One region of the Marichromatium purpuratum 984 genome, then DNA from elsewhere that is predicted to be linked to it. Evidence: predicted binding sites of a transcription regulator. Region 1 holds the regulator's gene; the other holds the start of a gene.
What was found. The regulator sigma-54, encoded in region 1, starts transcription at its own class of promoters, with help from an activator protein. The targets are predictions, from matches to a motif close to TGGCANGNTNCNTGCTT.
Positions count from the first base shown of each region.

Region 2: MARPU_RS11300 (THxN family PEP-CTERM protein) is a predicted target of sigma-54. The motif match lies at 3,762-3,778, and genes of this name have one in related genera.

Region 1 covers NZ_CP007031.1:361,235-368,994, reverse strand. The annotation lists gene kdsC (3-deoxy-manno-octulosonate-8-phosphatase KdsC) at 1-424, shown strand, start outside; gene lptC (LPS export ABC transporter periplasmic protein LptC) at 421-1,017, shown strand; gene lptA (lipopolysaccharide transport periplasmic protein LptA) at 1,014-1,502, shown strand; gene lptB (LPS export ABC transporter ATP-binding protein) at 1,516-2,241, shown strand; gene MARPU_RS01670 (RNA polymerase factor sigma-54) at 2,423-3,895, shown strand; gene hpf (ribosome hibernation-promoting factor, HPF/YfiA family) at 3,931-4,278, shown strand; gene MARPU_RS01660 (PTS sugar transporter subunit IIA) at 4,567-5,025, shown strand; gene hprK (HPr(Ser) kinase/phosphatase) at 5,045-6,013, shown strand; gene rapZ (RNase adapter RapZ) at 6,062-6,919, shown strand; gene MARPU_RS01645 (PTS sugar transporter subunit IIA) at 6,916-7,317, shown strand; gene MARPU_RS01640 (HPr family phosphocarrier protein) at 7,314-7,583, shown strand; gene ptsP (phosphoenolpyruvate--protein phosphotransferase) at 7,580-7,760, shown strand, end outside.
Region 2 covers NZ_CP007031.1:2,590,580-2,598,339, forward strand. The annotation lists gene MARPU_RS11285 (acetyl-CoA carboxylase biotin carboxylase subunit) at 1-1,271, opposite strand, end outside; gene MARPU_RS16765 (TetR/AcrR family transcriptional regulator) at 1,622-2,224, shown strand; gene MARPU_RS11295 (hypothetical protein) at 2,404-2,616, shown strand; gene MARPU_RS11300 (THxN family PEP-CTERM protein) at 2,667-3,644, opposite strand; gene mfd (transcription-repair coupling factor) at 3,975-7,466, shown strand; gene fur (ferric iron uptake transcriptional regulator) at 7,474-7,760, opposite strand, start outside.

The sequences.
Region 1 (7,760 bases):
TCAGGAATACAAGGCGTTCAACGCCCGCGACGGTCACGGCATGGTGATGTTGCGCGAGTCCGGCGTGACCCTCGCGGTGATCACCGGGCGCAGCTCGCGGGTGGTCACCATGCGGATGAAGGGGTTGGGGGTGAACCACGTCTACCAGGGCCAGCGCGACAAGCTCGCCGCCTATCTCGAGCTGCGCGAGCGGCTGGGGGTCGAGGATGCCGCCGTGGCCTATCTCGGCGACGACGTCATCGACCTGCCGGTGATGCGCCAGGTCGGGCTGGCCGCGGCGGTGGCCGACGCCCACCCGATGGTGCGCGCCGAGGCGCACTGGCACACCACGGCGCACGGCGGGCGCGGCGCCGCACGCGAGTTCTGCGAGCTGATCATGGACGCCCAGGGGACGCTGGCGCGACTGGCCGGACAGCGTCCATGAGCACCCGCGCGCACTGGCCGCTGCGCTACTACCTGCTCGCCGCCTTCTTCGCCCTCAGCGGGCTCGCGGGCTGGTGGCAGGTCCAGCGCATCGACCAGCCGCAGGGACCGGCCACCGTACGCCCCCGCGTCCCCGACTACGTGGTCCACGCGTTCACCGCGCTCGAGACCGACACCAGCGGCGCGCCGAGCCGACGCCTGAGCGCAACCGAGTTGCGTCAGTTCGTCGCCGAGGATCTCTCCGAGCTCGACCGCCCACACATGCAGCTGTTCCAGTCCGACGGACCGCCGTGGCGCGCGCGCGCCGAGCACGGGCTGGTGCTCGAGGGCGGCGCGGAGGTGCGGCTCACCGGCGACGTCCATCTCGAGCGCGACGCCACCGCCGAGGCCCCACCCGCGCACATCGAAACCGAACAGCTCAACGTCTGGCACCAGCGCGCCTATGCCCGTACCGACCTGCCGGTGCGGGTGGCCAGCGGCGAGGACTGGCTGAGCGCCACCGGCATGCAGCTGTGGTACGACGAGCCGGCGCGCGCCACCTTCCACGGTCGCACCCGGATGCTGCTCGCCCCGACCCAGGAGACCCAACCATGAGCCGTCCACTGCGCCTGCTGGCACTGTTGCTGTTGTTCGGCTGGAACCCGGCCAACGCGCTCGATGACGACCCCCAGCAACCGATGTATATCGAGGCCGACGACGTCGAGGTACGCGAGGCCGAGGGCACCAGCATCTATGTCGGCAACGTCGAGGTCACCCAGGGCAGCATGCGCCTGCACGCCGATCACATGACCGTCTATCACCGCGAGGACCGCCGCCCGCGCCAGATCATCGCCATCGGCACCCCGGCGCGCTTCCGTCAACTGCTCGAGGACGACCAGGGCGAGGTCCGCGCCTTCGCCAGACGCATGGAGTTCGACACCGACCGCGACGAGCTGGTGCTGATCGACGAGGCGGTACTGATCCAGGGCGAGGACCGCGTCGCCAGCGAGCGCATCGTCTACGACCGTGCCCGCGAACACTTCCGTGCCGGTGGCAGCGGTCGGGTGCGGATCACCATCACCCCCGAGGAGGAGTCATGACAGGGGTCGACGGATGAGCGTACTGCGCGCCGAACAGCTCAAGAAACGTTATCGCAGCCGCGAGGTCCTGCGGGGAGTGAGCGTCGAGGTCGAGGCCGGCGAGGTGGTCGGGCTGCTCGGCCCCAACGGCGCCGGCAAGACCACCTGCTTCTATCTCATCGTCGGGCTGATCCCGGCTGACCAGGGGCGCATCACCCTCGACGAGCACGACATCACGCTGATGCCAATGCATGCGCGCGCGCGCGCCGGACTGAGCTATCTGGCGCAGGAGCCCTCGGTGTTTCGCAAGCTCAGCGCGCGCGACAACATCCTCGCGATCCTCGAGACCCGCGGCGACCTCGACCGCGAGCAGCGCGAGCAGCGTTGCGAGCAGCTGCTCGAGGAGCTCGGCATCGCCCATATCGGCGAGTCGCTGGCACTCAGCCTCTCCGGCGGCGAGCGTCGGCGTCTCGAGATCGCCCGCGCGCTGGCCGTCGACCCCAAGGTGATGCTGCTCGACGAGCCCTTCGCCGGCGTCGACCCGATCGCCGTGGGCGACATCAAGGCGATCGTCTCGCACCTGCGCGAGCGCGGCATCGGCGTGTTGATCACCGATCACAACGTGCGCGAGACGCTCGACATCTGCGATCGCGGCTACATCATCAGTAATGGCGAGGTGATCGCCGCCGGTCGCCCCGACGAGCTGCTCGCCAACCAGCAGGTACGCGACGTCTATCTCGGTGCCGACTTCGCCATGTAGCATGTAGGCAGCAGCATCCGCGCCCCGCTGCTACATATTGGGGGTAAGATGAAGACCATCGCGTCCCGGCAGGGGACGCGCTTGACGTGACTCAGGCACCTTTGTTGCCACCCGACCTATAATCGTCATAGGACGGTCATCGACCCGGCATAGAGACAGACGCAAGACGCATCGGCGATCCATGAAGCAAACCATCCAGCTTCGCCTCGGCCAACACCTGACGATGACGCCCCAGCTGCAGCAGGCGATTCGCCTCCTGCAGCTGTCGACGCTCGAGCTGCAGAAGGAGATCCAGGAGGCGCTGGACTCCAACCTGATGCTCGAGGAGGCCGAGGAGGCCGACCGCTTCGCCGCCAACGGTGAGGACAGTGGCAATGGCGCACACGAGTCTCCGCCCAGCGATGAGCAGGGCAGCGCCGAGCGTGAGCTCCAGGGCGAGACCAACGAGATCCCCGATGAGCTCCCGGTCGACACCCAGTGGGCCGATGTCTACGACGGCTATCTACCGCCGAGCATCCAGGGCAGCGCCGAGAACGCCGACTTCGACCCCTTCCTCCACCAGAGCCGCCCCCAGACCCTGCACGATCACCTCATCTGGCAGCTCAACCTCATCCGACTGAGCGAGCGCGACGAGATGATCGCCGAGGCGGTGATCGACGCCATCGACGCGCGCGGCTATCTTCGGGCCGATCTCGACGAGCTGCTGGCCACCATCGGCGACGATCAGATCAGTCTCGAGGAGATCGCCACCATGGTGCACCGGGTGCAGTCGTTCGATCCCCCGGGGGTCGGCGCCCGCGATCTCGCCGAGTGCCTGCAGATCCAGCTGCGTCAGCTCCCCGCCGAGACCCCGCAGCGCGACCTCGCGCTGGCGATCTGTCGCGACGGCTTCGAGCACCTGCCGCGCAAGGACATCGCCGCGCTGATGCGCCGCTTCAAGCAGACCGAGCCCGAGATTCGTGGTGCACTCACGCTGATCTGCCAGCTCAACCCGCACCCCGGCGACTTGATCGCGCAGGAGCCCCCGGAGTACGTTGTACCCGACATCTTCGTGCGCAGACAGAATGGTCGCTGGTCGGTGGAACTCAACCCGGAATCCACACCCAAACTGAGGGTGAACGCGGACTACGCCAGACTGATCCGGCGCGCCGACACCAGCAGCGACAGCGTCACCATGCGCAACCACCTGCAGGAGGCGCGCTGGTTCATCAAGAGCCTGGCGAGCCGTAACGACACCGTGCTGCGGGTGGGCGCCAAGATCGTGGAGATGCAGCAGGCGTTCTTCGAGCACGGCGAGGAGGCGATGCGGCCGATGGTGCTGCGCGACGTCGCCGAGGCGCTCGAGCTGCACGAGTCGACCGTCTCCCGGGTCACCACGCAGAAATACATGCATACGCCGAGGGGCACCCTGGAGTTCAAGTACTTCTTCTCGTCCCACGTCAGCACCACTTCTGGTGGGGAGTGTTCATCAACGGCGATCCGCGCGCTCATTCGTAAGCTGATCGCCGCCGAACCCGCCAGAAAACCCTTGAGCGACAGCAAGATCGCGGCCGAACTGGCCGATCGCGGCATCCAGGTCGCGCGTCGAACCGTCGCCAAGTACCGCGAGGCCATGGGTATTCCAGCCTCGAACGAGCGCAAACGCCTGGCATGAGCAGGCTGTTTGGAACCCCTGTAAGGAGTCCAATGATGCAAATCAATCTGACGGGTCATCACGTCGACATCACCGAGGCACTGCGCGACTACGTCGACAGCAAATTCGCACGCCTGGCGCGTCACTTCGACCACGTCACCAATGCCCACGTCATTCTCAGTGTGGAAAAGCTCGACCAGAAGGCCGAGGCGACGCTACACATCAATGGTGGGAAGCTCTTCGCCGACTCCGTGCATGAAGACATGTATGCCGCGATCGACGGCCTGACCGACAAGCTCGATCGCCAGATCCTGCGCCACAAGGAGAAGAAGAACGACTATCGCAGCGCACCCGGCCCGAAGGCGGCCGATGCCGAGGCCGACGTCGAGGCCGATACCGAATAGCCCGGCAACGGCCTGATGGCCCATGCGTCGGCGGGGCGTCGGGGACACCCGACACCCGCCGGACCGACGCACCGACACCTCGAACGGATCCGTGACCGCGCCGTTCGGGGTGTTTTGCATTGAGACCCTGAGATCCGAGCCGATATCGACACCTGCCGGCTCCGACGACTCGAAGGACACCCAGACCCCATGACCACGACCACGCGCCCCGATCACCCGCCGGTATGGACACCGGACACCGTCGCCGCCCAGCGCCCCTGTCCCTGCGACCACCAGGAGCCTTGACCGATGTTCAGTCCAGACCTGATCAGCGAGGCCCGAGTCAGCTGCGGTGCCGAGATCGCCAGCAAGAAGCGGCTGCTCGAGACGCTCGCCGAGCTGCTGGCCAACGACCACCCCCGTCTCAACACCGAACTCGTCTTCGAGCGTCTGCTCGAGCGCGAGCGACTCGGCAGCACCGGACTCGGTCACGGTGTGGCGCTGCCGCACGCCCGCATCAAGGAGATCAACGAGGTGCTTGGGGCCTTCGTCAGCACCAGCACCGGGGTCGACTATGACGCGATCGACGGCGAGCCGGTCGATCTCGCCTTCGCCCTGCTGGTCCCGGAGAGCGCCACCGAGGAACACCTCCAGCTGCTCGCCCGGCTCGCCGGCATGTTCAGTGACCCGACCACCCGCGCCGCGCTGCGCGAAGCCCGCTCGGCGGCGACCGTGTTGCAACTGATCGAGACGAACGAGGCGCGCTAGCGCCACGCCGGCCTGGGCCATGCTCGACAGCCTCCAGTCACTCCTCGAACAGACCGGCCCGCGGCTGCAGCTGCGCTGGCTCAACGGCGAGCCCGAGCAAGGCTCCCCGCTGCGCCGGCCCGAGCGTGCACGCTCGCGCGAGTCGCTGATCGGCTCGCTCAACTGCATCCACCCCAACTGTCTGCAGGTGATCGGCCGCGCCGAACAGCGCTACCTCCAGGCACTGGGCCGCACCGCCTTCGAGGAAACCCTCGAACAACTCTTCGCCGAGCAGCCGGCAGCAATCCTGTTCGCCGACGGCCTCGAGCCGCACCCCGCCTTCTTCGCCTTCGCCGCCGAGCACGACACCCCGCTGCTCGGCTCGTCGCTCGGCGACGAGGAGCTGATCAACCACCTGCGCTACTTCCTCACCCACGCCCTGGCCGAGCGTCAGACCCTGCACGGCGTCTTCATCGAGGTGCTGGGGATGGGGGTATTGCTGATCGGCGATCCGGCGGTGGGCAAGAGTGAGCTGGCGCTCGACCTGATCACCCGGGGTCATCGGCTCATCGCCGACGACGCACCGCGTTTCGCGCGCATCGCCCCGGAGACCATCGAGGGCACCTGCCCGGAGACCCTGCGGGACTTCCTCGAGGTGCGCGGGCTGGGTATCCTCAACATCCGCGCGATGTTCGGCGAGGGCGCGGTCCAGCGCAGCAAGACGCTGAACCTGATCATCGACCTGCAACCCCTCGATCAACAACAGATCGCCGGTCTCGACCGGCTCACCGGCAGCCTCTCGGCGACCGACGTGCTCGGGGTCGCGATCCCGACCATCACCATGCCGGTGGCGCCGGGACGCAACCTGGCCATCCTGGTGGAAGCGGCAGTGCGCCACCAGATCCTACGTATCCGTGGCTACGACGCCGGCGTCGACTTCATCGACCGGCAGGCGCGGGCGATCCGTCTCGACCGCCCCGACCCGCCCGGCCCCGGATCCAGACCCTAGCACCGCTCCCGACCTCGATCGGGACCGGCTCGGAGCAACCCGCAGCCCATGAAACTCGTCATCCTCAGTGGCCTGTCCGGCTCGGGCAAGAGCGTCGCCCTGCACACGCTCGAGGACCTTGGCTATTACTGCATCGACAACCTGCCGCTGTTCCTGCTCAAGGACCTGGTCGCGGGGCTGCGCAAGGCCCCCGACGACGGCTTCTCCAGCACCGCGGTGGGCATCGACGCGCGCACCAGCCCGCGCGCGCTCGGTCGGCTCGCGGAGCTGATCGAGGAGGCGCGCGCCCAGGGCATCGACTGTCGGGTGATGTTCCTCGACGCCGACACCGACACCCTCAAGCGCCGCTTCAGCGAGACCCGGCGACGTCACCCGCTCACCCGCGGCAACCGCTCGCTCGACGAGGCCATCCGCCTCGAGCGCCGCCTGCTCGAGGCCATCGGTCGCTGCGCCGAGATCCGTATCGACACCACCCACACCAATGTGCACGAGCTGCGCGACCTGGTCCGTGCCCATCTCGTCGGCAGCGACTCGCCCAAGGTCTCGATCCTGTTGCAGTCGTTCGGCTTCAAACATGGTGTGCCCAAGGACGTCGACTTCATCTTCGACGTGCGCTGCCTGCCCAACCCGCATTGGCAGCCGGAACTCAAGCCGCTGACCGGACTCGATCAGCCGGTGATGGAGTTCCTCGACGCCAGCGCCGAGGCCGGCGAGATGCGTGACGACATGCTCGCCTTCTTCGACCGCTGGATCCCGCGCTTCGAGACCGACGGGCGCAGTTATCTCACCATTGCCATCGGCTGTACCGGCGGCCAGCATCGCTCGGTCTACATGAGCGAGGCGCTGCGCCGTCACTTCGAGCAGACCGGTCACAAGGTGCTGATCAGACACCGGGAGTTACCGTGAGCATCGGACTGTTACTCATCACCCACCAGCCACTCGGCGGCGACCTGCTGCGCATCGCCAGCGCCATCCTCGGCAACGAGCCGGCGGCCACCGAGGCGCTCGAACTGATCAACGATCGTCCCTGCGAGTGCATGTTGCGCGAGGCGCTCGACTGCGTCGACCGACTCGACCAGGGCGACGGCGTGCTGGTACTCACCGACCTCTACGGCGCCACCCCGGCCAACATCGCCCTGGCGCTGCACGCGCAGCGACGCCGGGTGCGGGTGATCTCCGGGGTCAACCTGCCGATGCTGCTGCGCGCGCTCAACTATGCCCAGCTCGACCTCGACAGCGTCGCCGAGAAGGCGCTCGAGGGTGGACGCGAGGGTGTGATTCGCTGTCAGGAGCAAGGCGCATGACCAGCAAGGATTTCGAGATCATCAACCGGCTCGGCCTCCACGCCCGCGCCGCGGCCAAGCTGGTGCAGTGCGCCAACGGCTTCACCAGCCGCATCGAGGTCGAGCGCCGCGGTCAGCGCGTCAACGGCAAGAGCATCATGGGGGTGATGATGCTAGCCGCCAGCCAGGGCACCTGGATCACCGTCAGCGCCGAGGGCGAGGACGAGACGGCGGCCTTGGCGGCGATCGAACAACTCATCGGCGAGCGCTTCGGGGAGGGCGAGTGACCATCGCCTACCAGGGCATCGGCATCCACTCGACGCGCGCCATCGCGCTCGGGCCGGCGCTGGTCGACAGTCGCAGCCTGGCCACCGTCGGTCATGTCGAGATCAGCGACGAGCAGGTGCCGGCCGAACTCGAGCGGCTGGAGCGGGCGATCGCCTCGGCACGCGGCGCGCTCGAGG
Region 2 (7,760 bases), 1.5 Mb from region 1:
ATCTCCTGGTAGAAGGGGATGGTGGTCCTGACCCCGAACAACCCGGTATCGCGCAGGGCGCGATCACCACGATTGATCACGTCGTCCCAGCTCAACGCCCAGACGATGACCTTGGCGAGCATCGAGTCGTAATAGGGCGGGACGGTATAGCCGGTATAGATGGCGCCATCGGTGCGCACACCCGGTCCACCCGGGGCGTAATAGCGCGAGATCCGCCCGAAGCTCGGCAGGAAGTTGTTCTTCGGGTCCTCGGCATTGACGCGGAACTGGATGGCGAAGCCACGACGCTGGATCTCGTGCTGGGCGAAGCGCAGCGGCAGCCCGGCGGCGATGCGGATCTGCTCCTCGACCAGGTCGACGCCGGTGATGGTCTCGGTGATGGTGTGCTCGACCTGGATGCGGGTGTTCATCTCCATGAAGTAGAAGCGCCCGTCGCGATCCTGGAGGAACTCGACCGTGCCCGCATTGGTATAGCCCACGGCACGCGCGGCCAACACCGCCAGACCACCGACGTACTGGCGTTCGGCCTCGTCGAGCTGCGGCGAGGGGGCGATCTCGATCAGCTTCTGATTGCGCCGCTGGATGGAGCAATCGCGCTCGAACAGATGCACGCAGTGACCATGATGGTCGGCGAGCACCTGGACCTCGATATGGCGTGGATTGACCACGCACTTCTCCATGAAGACCTCGGCGCGGCCGAAGGCCTTGGTCGCCTCTGAGATCACCCGCTGGTAGTTGTGGCGCAGCGCCTCGGCGTCGTCGCAACGCCGGATGCCGCGACCGCCGCCACCCGAGGTGGCCTTGAGCATCACCGGATAGCCGACGCGCTCGGCGCAGGCCAGCGCCTCGTCGAGGTTGGCGAGATTGCCATCACTGCCGGGCGTGACCGGCACCCCGGCGCGGATCATCGCCTGACGGGCCTCGGTCTTGTCGCCCATCCGGGCGATCACCTCGGCGCTCGGACCGATGAAGGTCAGCCCGCGCCGGGCACAGGCGGCAGCCAGCTCCGGGTTCTCGGAGAGGAAGCCATAGCCGGGATGAATGGCATCGCAGCCGGTGGCCACGGCCAGGTTGACGATGGTGTGGACATTGAGATAACCGGCCAGCGGATCGCTGCCCAGGCTATAGGCCTCGTCGGCCTTCTTGACATGAAGCGAATGACGGTCCGCCTCGGAATAGATTGCCACCGAGCGGATGCCCATCTCGGCGCAGGCGCGAATGACACGCACCGCAATCTCTCCGCGGTTCGCGATCAGTATCTTTCGAAGCATTGGTTAGCCTCAGGAATGGCCGGTTCAGTGGACCGAGTCAGAACGGTGAGGATCGTTCGGCTGCACTTGCTGCTTTGCAGCAATATACCCAAAGGCGGTCTGGGTGCAAAGGATGCACACCGGGACATGGCACCGACGTCACCGAAAGGACGGCGTAGAAGCGATCAATTTCGCTGCACGGCGGCGCAGTTTAGCGCAACTTCATCGAATGCTGTCAATCGTGCCCAAACGCGTCCCGTCCCGTCAGGGGGACACGAATGCACCAAAAAGACCGCACAACAATGGATTGCCCCCGGTTGACGCAAGCGTGATCGCGTCCTAGATTTCAAAAAAACCAACTCGTCTGTTTTATGCATAGCGCCAAGGCCCTCAAGACCCGCGCCCGTATCCTCGAGACCGCCACGGCGCTGTTTCATTCCCATGGCTACCACACCACCGGGATCGATCGCATCATCGCCACGGCCGAGGTCAGCAAGGGCAGCTTCTTCTACCACTTTCGCAACAAGGAGGCGCTCGCCAGCGCCGTGCTCGCGCACGATCTCGACGAGGCCCTGAGCGAGTTCGGTCTAGCCGACGGACGAGCGTCCGAGGGCGAGCCCCGGCACGCGCTGCTCGCCCTGCTCGCGGCGATGGCCGCACGGATGTCACGCCCCGACGCGCAGGGACGGCCGCGCGGCTGCCTGTTCGGCAACCTCGCCGCCGAGCTGAGTCTGGAGCCCGGCCCCCTGCACCAAGAGGTCCGCGCCGCCCTCGAGCGTCTACGCGCACTGATCGCGGAGCTGCTGCGAGGCGCCCAGCAACGGCAAGAGATCATGACGACCGAGCCCCCGGAACGACTCGCCGGGATGATCCTGAGCCTGCTCGAGGGCGCGGCCCTGCTCGACAAGTCAGCACAACGCACCGCAGAACTCCCCCGGGCGCTGCACTTCATCGAGCAACGACTGCTCGACTGAGCCGGAGGATGACAGGGGACGTGACAGCCCCCTAAAAAGACAGACTTGTCTGTTTTCGAGCAATCGCCAGGACCGCAACGCCAGACGAGCGCACCAGGCAGTCCGCCACGGGGGAGGCCTCCCCACCAGGGCCCCATCGGCCCTCCATCATCGATGTCTGCGACAACATGGAGCACGCGATGAAGAGCAAGACGCTGATTCAGGTCGCCATGTCCGAGGAGACCCTGACGCGTGTCAGCACGCGGCTGACCCGGCTCGACGGCGTCGAGACCGTCGAGCACCGACGCGCCGGGCTACTGTTGATCGAGTTCGACCCCGAGCGGGTCGGCCTGCGCCACCTGATCGAGACGGCGCGTACCTGCAGCGATCGCGCCGAGATCGTCGACCTCTAGGGCGACCCGGGTCGGGACCCGTCCTCCCCGACCCGGGTCTTCGCCAGGCCCTATCGGCCGCGACGACCCAACCCGCGCGACAGCCCCGCGACAAGCAGCCCACCGCCAATCAGCCCCAGCGGGGCCGGCAACGGCACCGACTGGACCGGCGGGGTCGCGACCGGCGGAAACAGCGCCTCGGTGCTGACCGCGAAGGCGAACCGGAAGGTGGTCGCCTGTTCCTCGGCGGTACGGAAACCCTGACACCCGGCGCCCAACCCGAGCGCGGCGCACTCTTGCTCGTGCAGGGTGGCCATCGGTGCGACCCCGCCGCTGGCGTCCTGCAACAGCAGGCTCACCAGATACGCATTACCGTCGTAGAGGAAGGGGATGTCCAGGGTCTGCACCGCGAGCAGTCCGAACAGATCCGGACAGGGGTTGGTGCTGTCGCCGGCGCACGCCCCCTGGTTCGCCGTCTCCTTGAAGAAGAGTTCGAAGTCCAGGGTCCGGGTATCGATGCTGGGACCAGTGCTGGGCAGCTCTGGCGTCAGGGTCAGGCTGGTCGCGATACGTCCCCACTCGAGGGTCGAGTAGCGCGACGAGAGCCGGTTGTTCCAGTGGGTCAGGCTGGTGCCGACGCCGATCTCGGCGGCGTCATCGACGCTGCCGTCGACGACCGTCGAGACCGAGCCGATGGCCGGACCGCCGCTGCTCAAGTCATCGGTCACGCCATTACCGATGGTCAAGGCGCTGCGGTTGCGATCCGGATCGGTTGACGGTTGGCGAAAGTCGGGACTGATCGTCGGCGGCCTGCGAAACCAACACTTGATCCCCATGAACCCACAACTGCTGTAGTCGATATAGTCGGCAGCTCCCCAGGACAACTCGCGCTCACCGATCCGGACCTCACCGGTCGAGCCCGAGAATCGAGCATTCACGAATCGTGACTCAGCGCCATACTCCCACTGGGTCACCACCGGTCCGGCGAACGCCTCGCCCAACGTCACCAAGGCCAGGACCGGCATCTTCATCACTATCCGCTTGATCATGCTGACTCAACTCCTTTGTCTTCCCTGCTATCTTCCCTGCGCCGGGGCAGTTCATGATGCGCCGCATCCGGGTGGTCCCTTCTCGCAACGATGACGCACCCCCGGTGCGGGCATATAGGGCACGCTCCATGCCACATAACAGCAACAGACTGAAGACAAAGACATTTCATGAAACGCAATGCGCCATGAGCAAAAAACAACACATAAAGTGTAAACAAAACCGACGATCGGTCCTGTCAGATAGAACGCACTCAACCGCACCGCACCATCTGCAGATCCGCCCCTGCTGTGCGAGAATCCCATGCTTGTCGAAGTGACGAGGACCCGTTCGTGAACCAGGCCACATCCGCCACCCTGCACTCCCCGCTCGAACCACCGCTGCCAAAAGGCGTGAGTGAACGCAGGTGCTGGGGAGGACTGCACGGGGCCGGCGCGGCGCTCGCCATCGCCACTGCCGCCAGCCGTCACCCCGGGCTGGTGCTGGCGTTGGCCGAGGACGTGCAGGCCGCGCGGCGGTTGCAGGCGGAGCTGGGCTTCTTCCTCGCCGGTAGCGCACTCCCGGTGCTCGGCTTCCCCGACTGGGAGACCCTGCCCTACGACGTCTTCTCACCGCTGCCCGAACTGGTCTCCGAGCGGCTGCTGACCCTGCACCGCTTGCCGGGTCTCACCCGCGGCGTGCTGGTGGTGCCGGTGGCGACCCTGCTCCAGCGCCTGCCGCCGCGCGACTATGTCGATGCCCACTCGCTGGTACTCGCCTGCGGCGACCGGCTCGATCTCGACGCCACCCGACTGCGGCTCGAACACGCCGGCTACAGCGGTGTCTCGCAGGTCATGGGACACGGCGAGTACGCGGTACGCGGCTCGCTGCTCGACGTCTTCCCGATGGGCAGCCAGCAACCGTTACGCATCGACCTGTTCGACGACGAGGTCGAGAGCATCCGTCTGTTCGACCCCGAGACCCAGCGCTCGCACGAGCGCATCGAGCAGGTGCGGATGCTGCCGGCGCGCGAGTTCCCCTTCGACGAGCAGGCGATCGTCGGCTTCCGCAGCCGCTATCGCGCCAGCATCGAGGGCGACCCACAGCGCAGTCTGATCTATCGCGAGGTCTCGGAGGGGCGCACACCGGGCGGCATCGAGTCCTATCTGCCGCTGTTCTTCGACGACACCGCCACCCTCTTCGACTATCTGCCCGCCACCACCCTGGCAATCGAACCGGCGAGCGGTCGCGAGGCCGGCGCGGGCTTCCTCGCCAGCGTTGCCGAACGCCATGAGCAGCGTCGCCACGACGCCGAGCGCCCGCTGCTCGCCCCCGAGCAGCTCTATCTCGGCGTCGACGAACTGGCCGCCGCGCTCAACCGCATGCCTGGGGTGAACTACCGCACCGCACCGTTCGACACCCGCCCCAAGGGCTATGCCGGAGTCGACAACTTCGCCACCCTCGATCTGCCCCCACTGGAGCTGCAGGCGCGCGCCGCCGAGCCGGCACGAGCGCTGCAGCGCTTCCTCGCCACCCCGGGGCAGCGGGTGCTGCTGGTAGCCGAGAGCACCGGGCGGCGCGAGCTGCTCGCCGAGCAGCTGCGCGACTTCGGCATCCACGCCAGCCAGGTCGCTGATTGGGGCGCCTTCGTCAACGGCGAGCAACCACTGGCGCTCACCGTCGCCCCGCTCGAGCAGGGGCTGCGGCTCGCCGACCAGGGGCTGGCGCTGATCACCGAGACCCAGATCTATGGCGAGCGGGTACGCCAGGAGCGTCGCCGTCGTGCCCGCGAGCGCGACGGCGACGCGGTGGTGCGCAACCTCACCGAACTGACCGAGGGCGCGCCGGTGGTCCACGAGGAGCACGGCGTCGGGCGCTATCTGGGGCTGCAGACGCTCGAGGTCGGCGGCAGCAGCACCGAGTTCCTCACCCTCGGCTATGCCAAGGGCGACAAGCTCTATGTCCCGGTCAGCTCGCTGCACCTGATCTCGCGCTATACCGGCGCCACCCCCGAGCAGGCACCGCTGCACCGACTCGGCGGCGAACAATGGGAACGGATCAAGCGCAAGGCGGCGCAGAAGGCCTGCGACGTCGCCGCCGAACTGCTCGACGTCTACGCCCGACGCGCCGCCCGTCAGGGCGTGGCCAGTCCCGCGCCCGATACCGACTATGGCGCCTTCGCCGCCGCCTTCCCCTTCGAGGAGACCCCGGACCAGCTGCGCGCGATCGACAGCGTGCTCGCCGACATGGCCGACACCAAGCCGATGGATCGGGTGGTCTGCGGCGATGTCGGCTTCGGCAAGACCGAGGTGGCGATGCGCGCGGCCTTCGTCGCCGCCAACGGTGGGCGCCAGGTGGTGGTGCTGGTGCCGACCACCCTGCTCGCCCAACAGCACTTCGAGAATTTCTCCGACCGCTTCGCCGACTGGCCGATCAGAATCGAGAGCCTGTCGCGCTTTCGCACCGCGCGCGAACAGAAGCAGGTGTTCGCGGGATTGGCCGAGGGCACCATCGACATCGTCGTCGGCACCCACAAGCTGCTCCAGCCAGGTATCGAGTTCCACGACCTGGGGTTGGTGATCGTCGACGAGGAGCACCGCTTCGGAGTGCGCCACAAGGAGCGACTCAAGCAGCTGCGCAGCGAGGTCGATATCCTCACCCTCACCGCCACGCCGATCCCGCGCACCCTCAACATGGCGATGTCGGGGCTGCGCGACCTGTCGATCATCGCCACCCCGCCGGTCGAGCGTCACCCGATCAAGACCTTCGTCAGCCCGTGGAACGACGGCCTGATACAGGAGGCGGTACAACGCGAACTCAAGCGCGGCGGTCAGGTCTACTTCCTCCACAACGAGGTCGAGACCATCGAGAACCAGGCGCAGAAGCTCGAGGCGCTGATCCCGAGCGCGCGTGTCCAGATCGCCCACGGCCAGATGCGCGAGCGCGAACTCGAACGGATCATGCGTGACTTCTACCACCAGCGCTTCAACCTGCTGGTGTGCACCACCATCGTCGAGAGCGGTATCGACGTGCCCAGCGCCAACACCATCGTCATCAACCGCGCCGACAAGCTCGGCCTGGCCCAGCTCCATCAGCTGCGCGGCCGGGTCGGGCGCTCGCACCACCGCGCCTACGCCTATCTGATCACCCCGCCGACCAAGGCGATGACCACGGACGCGGTCAAGCGGCTGGAGGCGATCGAATCGATGGAGGACCTCGGCGCAGGCTTCACCCTCGCGACCCACGACCTTGAGATCCGCGGTGCCGGCGAGCTGCTCGGTGACGAGCAGTCGGGACAGATCGCCGAGGTCGGCTTCTCGCTCTACATGGAGCTGCTCGAGCACGCGGTCGAGGCGCTCAAGGCCGGGCGTACCCCGGAACTCGATCGACCGCTCAGTCACGGCGCCGAGATCGACCTGGGGGTCCCGGCGCTGCTGCCGAGCGACTATCTGCCCGACGTGCACGCCCGACTGGTGATGTACAAACGCATCGCCAGCGCCACCAGCAAGGAAGCGCTGCGGGAACTACAGGTGGAGATGATCGACCGTTTCGGGCTGCTGCCCGAACCGGCCAAGCGTTTGCTGGAGATCACCGCACTGAAGCTGCGGGTCCAGCCATGGGGGATCGTCAAGATCGAGGTAGGGATCGGCAGCGGGCGGATCTGCTTCGAGGACAATCCGCGGATCGATCCGGCCCGGCTGATCGGGCTGATCCAGGAGCAGCCCAAGGTCTACCGGCTCGATGGCGGCGACACGCTCAGGTTCTATCGCGAGATGCCCGAACCCGAGCAGCGACTGCGCCAGGTCGAGCAGCTCGTCGAGCGTCTTACCGGCGAGGGCCGTTGAGCGGGCATCAGTCCTGCGACTGACACCCCGGGCAGACGCCGTAGATCACCAGCGAGTGGTCCTGGATACGGAACCCCTTGTCCTCGGCGATCTGCGACTGGCGCTCCTCGATCAGACTGTCGACGAACTCGACCACCTTGCCGCACTTGACGCAGACCAGGTGGTCGTGGTGATCTCCGCTATTGAGTTCGAACACCGACTGCCCGCCCTCGAAATTGCGCCGGCACACCAGTCCGGCGCTCTCGAACTGGGTGAGCACCCGGTAGACGGTCGCCAGACCGACCTCCTCGTCCT